Regions from separate parts of the Arenicella sp. 4NH20-0111 genome, predicted to be linked through region 2. Evidence: riboswitches for the same ligand, from Rfam matches in the RefSeq annotation. Region 2 holds a riboswitch; the other holds the start of a gene.
What was found. Region 2 has a riboswitch for thiamine pyrophosphate ahead of thiC (phosphomethylpyrimidine synthase ThiC). Riboswitches for the same ligand answer to the same signal wherever they lie in the genome.
Positions count from the first base shown of each region.

Region 1 (3,426 bases), on a different contig from region 2:
ATTATCCAGATCGCCGCTTAAATTGAAGCCGCCTGCTTTATAGCCCCTTGAAATTAGACCGTAATAGAGTGCGCCATTATCAGCGTTGTATTCTAAGGCGATGCGTCCCCCCCACAAACTTTCATCTGGGGACGCCTGATTACCATTGTTGTCTCGATATTGTGTGTCGCGGTGTTCAAGCCTAAGTCCACTGGTCAAAGCAAGTCGATCAGAAAGAGGGAGTTGTATTTGTCCGTAAATCGCTGAGTTTTTTGTGTCTAGAACGCTATTAAAGTCGCCTTCATTAAAGGTATACACACGGTCTAACTCGATTTCTTGGTTTCGGTGGTACACGCCGATTACCCAGGTGTCTGATTTAATGCGTGCGTCAAAACTTACATTTTGATTCTCGCGTTGGTAACGGTCAAAGCTCGAATAGAACCAATCAAAGCCAAACAAGGAGGTATCGCAGGCTGTACCGTTACAAATTCCCAGATGGCTCCAATCTTCATCGTAGCCATAGTCTAAATCAGAATCAGCGGCGCTTAATAGCCCTTCAAATGACAAAGCATCGGAAATTTCATAGATAACTTTAACCGAACCAGCGTTTGTTTTTTGCCTGTCAAAACCCGGCTCATCCGAATACGTCTGTCGTGTATTATCGAGACTAAAGGCATCGTATCCGTTATCAACGTCTGCTAAAAAAGCGGTCAAATCGACTGCCAAGCGTTGGCCTAAGTCTGCTGTGTATCTGAATCTGGCGGTGGTTTCATCAATGTTGTTGGTGTCGTCTCTTTCGAGAAATACATCTTCTGTAAAGCCATCACTTTGATACCGCTTAAGCGCTATGCGGTAGCCCGATGTGTCTGAGGTCGGGCCAGAGACAACCGCACTCAGCTCTTGTCCACCAAAATCCTCAATGCCCGCGCTAATGTGGGTCGTTAGTTCGGTGCTGGGTTTGTTAGATACGATATTGATTAAACCAGCCAGAGCGTTTGCTCCAAATAAGGTACCTTGAGGGCCGCGTAAGACTTCAACCTGCTTGACATCTAAGGTGCTGGCGCCGGAGGCGATACCGGTGAAGTCGATGCCATCAATGACGACGCCAACCGAATTAATTATTGGATCTTGGAATTCACTGCGCTCGCCAATTCCTCTGATTTGTATAAAGCGACCTCGAGATGCGCCCGTCGCAAAGTTAACATTGGGTGCTAGATTTAAAAGGTCTTCAAGGTGTTGGGCTCCACGCGTCTCGATTGTGGAGCTGTCTATGACACTCACGCTATTCGGTAGATCTAGAACGCTTTCTTCGATGAATTCAGCGGTGACTATAATTTCCTCTAAGGAGGATTGTTGAGCGTGGGATAGGGGCGTAAAACTACACGCGATAGCAAGTAACGCGGTAACAGGCCGTAATCTAATTGTAGAATTACAGTTTACTAACTTCATGTTGGTCTCTTCTCTTTAACAGCATGTTGAGACCCGGTAGGCGAACGAGGTGGTCAAATAACTCCCATCCCTACGCCGGTGTTAGCCGGATCAGGTTCTTAGGGTTTTCGTCGTTGGACAATTCTCAGACTGTAAACAGCCTCCCCTTGGGTGCCTTAACTTCAAGCACGTCTATTCTAGCATGTTGAAACAGTACCTACCTCATCTTGCAATCACTAAGGTGATCTATTTGCTGATTTTAGCGAGATCAATGGAATGGGGTGATGAAGGTTTGCAAACCGAGCCTTGATATCGTAAATGTGGATATCTTTTTGAGAGCAGTGAGTGATGGTTTGCTTACTTTTCAATTCGATGGAGAATGAATCTTGGTCGAAAAAGAAGAGCGGTAATGTGAATCTACTAATTCGAGCATTTTCAAATAAAAAGGCGTATATTTACAGGCTCGCCTACGCATTAGTGCGTTGTGTAATACTTCTGTAACTTTGGCGCGTAGACTGCGGGTTTTCTATTTAGAGAGTAATAATGAACGCGTATAATCACGAAACTTCACCGCTAAACTCACCAACCGCTGAGACTGCAAAGATTTTGGTGGTGCGTTTTATGGCGATTGGCGACGTAGTATTGTCGTCTGTATTGTGCAATTCCTTGAAAAAGACATTCCCTAAAGCTCAAGTTGACTTTCTTGTTCATGAAGTCAGTGCCAGTCTTTTTGAAATGCACCCTTATATTGATAACATTATTCCTATCACATCCAGTGAACGTAAGAACCCTTTTAAGTACTGGCGTAAAATTCGAAATGTTACTGCCCAGGGCTATGATTTGGTGGTAGATGCTCAGTCTACAAATAAAAGTGAGTTCATCTCTCTCTTTGCTCGTAAACGTGCAATCTGCATTGGCCGCGTAAAACGAGGACGAGGATTTTTTTATACCAATAAAGTTGATCCTAAGGCTTCCGGCGGAAATAAAGTTGCCGAACGTTTACGTTTGCTCGAGCCATTAGTGGCGATGGGGTTTGATGTAAAGCGTGACGAGCGCTTTGTTATTAATACCCCAATGGCTCTTAAGAATGAGTTGCGGGCTGGTATGGAGGCGTCAGGTATTGATTTTAATAGGCCTGTATTTTTGATGTCTGTAACGGCAAAAGAGACTGATAAGCGGTGGAGCTCAGAAAAAATGCAAGGCTGGGCTCAGTATGCGATCGACGCCTATAAGGCTCAAATAGTATTGTTTTGGGGGAGCGTGGAAGAAAAGTCTGAGGTTGAGAAGTTTTACGAAGCCATGGGGCAACATCCAGATATCCATCCTTCCATCAATACTGACAGTTTACCTAAGCTTGCCGCGGCAATGTCTCATTGTGATCTTTTTTTAGGTAACGAAGGAGGCCCGCGTCATATTGCTCAAGCTTGTGGCCTTCCGAGCGCTTGCGTTTTTTCTCCAAGTGCCAAAAAAGGAGAGTGGTTGGTCAGCGATTCAAATTTACATCAAGCTGTTGAGTGGGATGATGTTTCTGAGCTTTCTACTAAGGAAATAAATGTCATTAATGCATCATTAGAAAGAGATAGTGAGCAGTACAAATTGCTGTATTTGACCATAAATTTGGAACATGTAACGAAATTGTTAGATGCCGTTGCGCTAGCGGCTGGCATACCTAAGAAGGTGTGAAATAGCGGTTTTATGTGATCAAAAAACGTCCTGGTGGTTTGAGTCTGTTTTGCAGTGAAAATAATGAGCTTTCTTGCTTGAGTTTTCATCATATTTTGTAAGAAAGGCATCCTTTACAAAAAAATGTCGTAATGGCATAAGGGCACTATAACAACATAAAATATAGTGAGAGCCTTAAATGAAATATACTCAGAAAAATCCGTTGATAGCGGTTTGTCCAAGAGCGATTCGTCCAAGCAAGTTGGCTGTCGCGATGGCAATAGTCACCTTTCCTTTGTTAACTCCCAGCGTTGCGCTTTCCCAACAAAATACCGTAGAAGGCTTGGACGAAATTGT
Region 1 covers NZ_BAABWF010000001.1:582,591-586,016, reverse strand. The annotation lists gene ABWW54_RS02455 (TonB-dependent receptor) at 1-1,428, opposite strand, end outside; TPP riboswitch at 1,479-1,585, opposite strand; gene ABWW54_RS02450 (glycosyltransferase family 9 protein) at 1,951-3,090, shown strand; gene ABWW54_RS02445 (TonB-dependent receptor) at 3,269-3,426, shown strand, end outside.
Region 1: another riboswitch for thiamine pyrophosphate. It lies ahead of ABWW54_RS02455 (TonB-dependent receptor); the one in region 2 lies ahead of thiC (phosphomethylpyrimidine synthase ThiC).

Region 2 (3,426 bases):
ATTTGGCAACCCTAGGTGCTCCTTAGGAGTCACATAACACAGCATTGCCGTTCCATACCAACCAATCTGGGCTGCGCCAATACCGGAAGTAATGTGATCATAGCCTGGTGCGATATCGGTGGTTAGTGGGCCTAAAGTATAAAATGGCGCTTCATCACAACTGTCTAATTGCTTGTCCATGTTTTCTTTGATCATTTGCATGGGGACGTGGCCAGGCCCTTCTATCATTACCTGAATATCATGCTTCCAGGCTATTTGAGTGAGCTCACCAAGCGTCTCTAACTCGCCAAACTGGGCTGCGTCATTCGCGTCAGCCAAAGACCCTGGCCTCAGTCCGTCGCCTAAGGAAAACGAAACATCGTAAGCCTTCATGATGTCGCATATTTCTTCGAATTTCGTATACAGGAAATTTTCACGGTGGTGGGCTAAACACCACTTAGCCATAATAGACCCGCCTCTCGACACAATTCCGGTAACTCGTTGAGCGGTCAACGGCACGTATTTCAACCTGACTCCAGCATGAATAGTGAAATAGTCCACACCTTGTTCGGCTTGCTCGATCAAGGTATCTCTAAAAGTCTCCCAAGTGAGGTCTTCCGCCTTGCCATTCACTTTCTCCAGCGCTTGGTATATCGGTACGGTGCCAATAGGCACAGGCGAATTTCGAATCACCCATTCTCTCGTTTCATGAATATTCTTCCCTGTAGACAGATCCATAAGAGTGTCACCTCCCCAGCGTGCAGACCATACCAACTTCTCGACTTCCTCTGAAATAGATGACGTAACAGCCGAGTTACCAATATTGGTATTCACTTTAACTAAGAAATTTCGGCCAATGATCATCGGCTCTAACTCTAGATGATTAATGTTTGCTGGAATAATAGCTCGCCCACGTGCTATTTCATCTCGGACAAATTCTGGTGTAATTTGCTCAGGTATGGCCGCACCGAAGCTGTGTCCAGGATGCTGCTTTAATAACGTCCTATAACGCGGATCTGTCCTAAGTTCCCGCAATTTAAGGTCTTCTCGAATAGCAACGTATTCCATTTCCGGAGTAATGATACCTTTACGTGCGTAATGCATTTGACTGACGTTTTTACCCGCGAGAGCACGCCTAGGCTGCCTTAAGTGTTGAAACCTAAGGTGATCCAAATCATCGTCATTCAATCGTTGTTGAGCGTAATGTGAACTGGGCGCCTTAAGCACCTGAGTGTCGCCCCTCTCAAGAATCCAACTTTCCCTATGTGGCGCTAACCCCTTCAGTAAATCGATTTGGACATCAGGGTCGGTGTACGGACCCGATGTGTCATAGACAGTGACCGGAGGATTTTCTTCGGCTTCGGCTTCGCCCTGCGTCTTAGCGTTGCTGACCTGCCCCTCTAATTGCGTTGAACGTTGCGCAATTTCCCGCATTGGAACACGTATATCAGGCCTAGAGCCTTCTACATAGATTTTTTTAGATCCAGAAATTGGCTGGGTCACTTCAGCGGACAACTTGCTCGTTCGTTCAATAAACTGGTGTCGTGGACTGGCAAGGTCTGCTGAACTGCTCGCTTGGGCTTTACTGGTCTGTAGGGCGGTGGTGACGTCTGTGGTTAGGGCTTCTTTACTCATTATTGTCTCGTCTCTTACGATCCAAACTTTAATGAATTAGCGAAGAAAGCCATTCGAAACGTTATAGTTGAGCCAATACAAGCACCCAAATGCGTCACGACACTCAGCTTTACTCATGAATGAGCAAAACAAGCGTATTAGGACCAATGAGATAGTGTCACCCCCTATCGGCCTTAGCAGCTTCCCTACGCCGCCACTAAGCGGATCAGGTTATAAGGGTGTTTCTCAGCCGAGTAATCACTCTGGCACCCCTAGCTTGCGGCGAGAATATCATCAAAGCATTCAAGACTACAATCAAAAAAGCAAACTAGACACTCGCGTTAACTCGACGAGTGTTGAATGATTTCCAAGGCTCTGACGTCCTGCCATGAATCTCCTTGCCAATTCATGATAAAGCCGCAATGCCCTCCATGATCGGTGATGGTGACGTGCAGATCAGTATTGTCGGCCATCATTGAGGCTCCCTCAACGGGTATGATCATGTCGTCCCTGGCGAAATGTAAGTAACAAGGACAGATTGTCTTTGCTAGCTTGTCGCCATCAATGGCATAAGCGTCAAAATAGCTGCTCAATTCGGTAAATCCAGTGTATTTGGGAATAAGAGCGTTGTTCATTTCATCCAGTGTTTTAAAACGCTCCAGCTCATCTCCAAACTCAAATTCAGGCCAATGTTCCAACTTTTTACGTAACGAGGTGCGCCATTTTTTCACAAAATACTTGCCATATAGGCTATTGCGTTTTTCATTTAAGACTACGTTGCTTTGGGCAGCATGAACAACTGGACAGAAAGCGATAACTTGCTCTAACTCGATGTTTTTATCATGTGCATTAGCGGCAACACGTAGGCTGAAGTTACCCCCCAATGAAAACCCAATTAGACTTGTCGACCTATAGTCGAACCGCGCCTGCAAGTCTTCGATGGCACACATTACTTCCTCAATCATGGTTGAATTAAAGACTTCTCTGTTCAAGTGATGAGTCTCTCCATGATCACGCATGTTTAACCTAAATACGTCATAGCCATTTTGCAACATCGTTGCGGCCATTGACTTCATGTACGTTGATTCATGGCTGCCTTCCCAGCCATGAATCAAGATAACCAATCGGTCGGCGATGCTTTCCTTTACCCGATTATAGTACCCTTCAAGACGCACACCGCTGCCACCATTGAGCATCAACGATCGCTGCTTGCTTTGAAAACGACTAAACCGCTTATCTCGGTTCCTCTTTCGCGGCCCTTGACTAGACAGTATGGTTTGAAAATGAGCGTTCTTTAACCCAAAAGGTGGTACAAATGGCGTCAGTGGGACATTACGCTTTTTACTAATTTCAGCTGATTGGGACATTTTTCGATGGCTCGGTGATAAACTTAGCTTTGACTGAGGGCTAAGGCTGTAAAAACATGAATCAATTTGTTCGACCTATTTTGCGACGCGCTAGAGTAAAGCCGTTTTCACTGATAATGCAAGTACGTGCTGTGTTATTGATCGGCGTATTTTTGTTAACAGGGGTTTCTCAAACGACAATCGCTAAAGATTATGTCGTTGAGGTTATATTATTTGAAAATTCGACTCAATCGAGTGTCACCGAACCTCACGCTTACGAGCCCCCCAAAAAGCCTAAAACAAACGCTCAAGCTTGGTTACTTGAGACTCAGCTACTCAACGATGTCGCTGAAAAAATCCACTCATCGGAAGATTACGAACTCAAACACCATTTTGCATGGGGACAAGAAGCCTTGCCTTTTAGTCGATCTGCAACCTACACCGTAATCGAACAGGACACTCAAGGCTACATTAAAATCTACGCAGA
Region 2 covers NZ_BAABWF010000005.1:53,801-57,226, reverse strand. The annotation lists gene thiC (phosphomethylpyrimidine synthase ThiC) at 1-1,614, opposite strand, end outside; TPP riboswitch at 1,780-1,877, opposite strand; gene ABWW54_RS11685 (YheT family hydrolase) at 1,935-2,960, opposite strand; gene ABWW54_RS11680 (CsiV family protein) at 3,017-3,426, shown strand, end outside.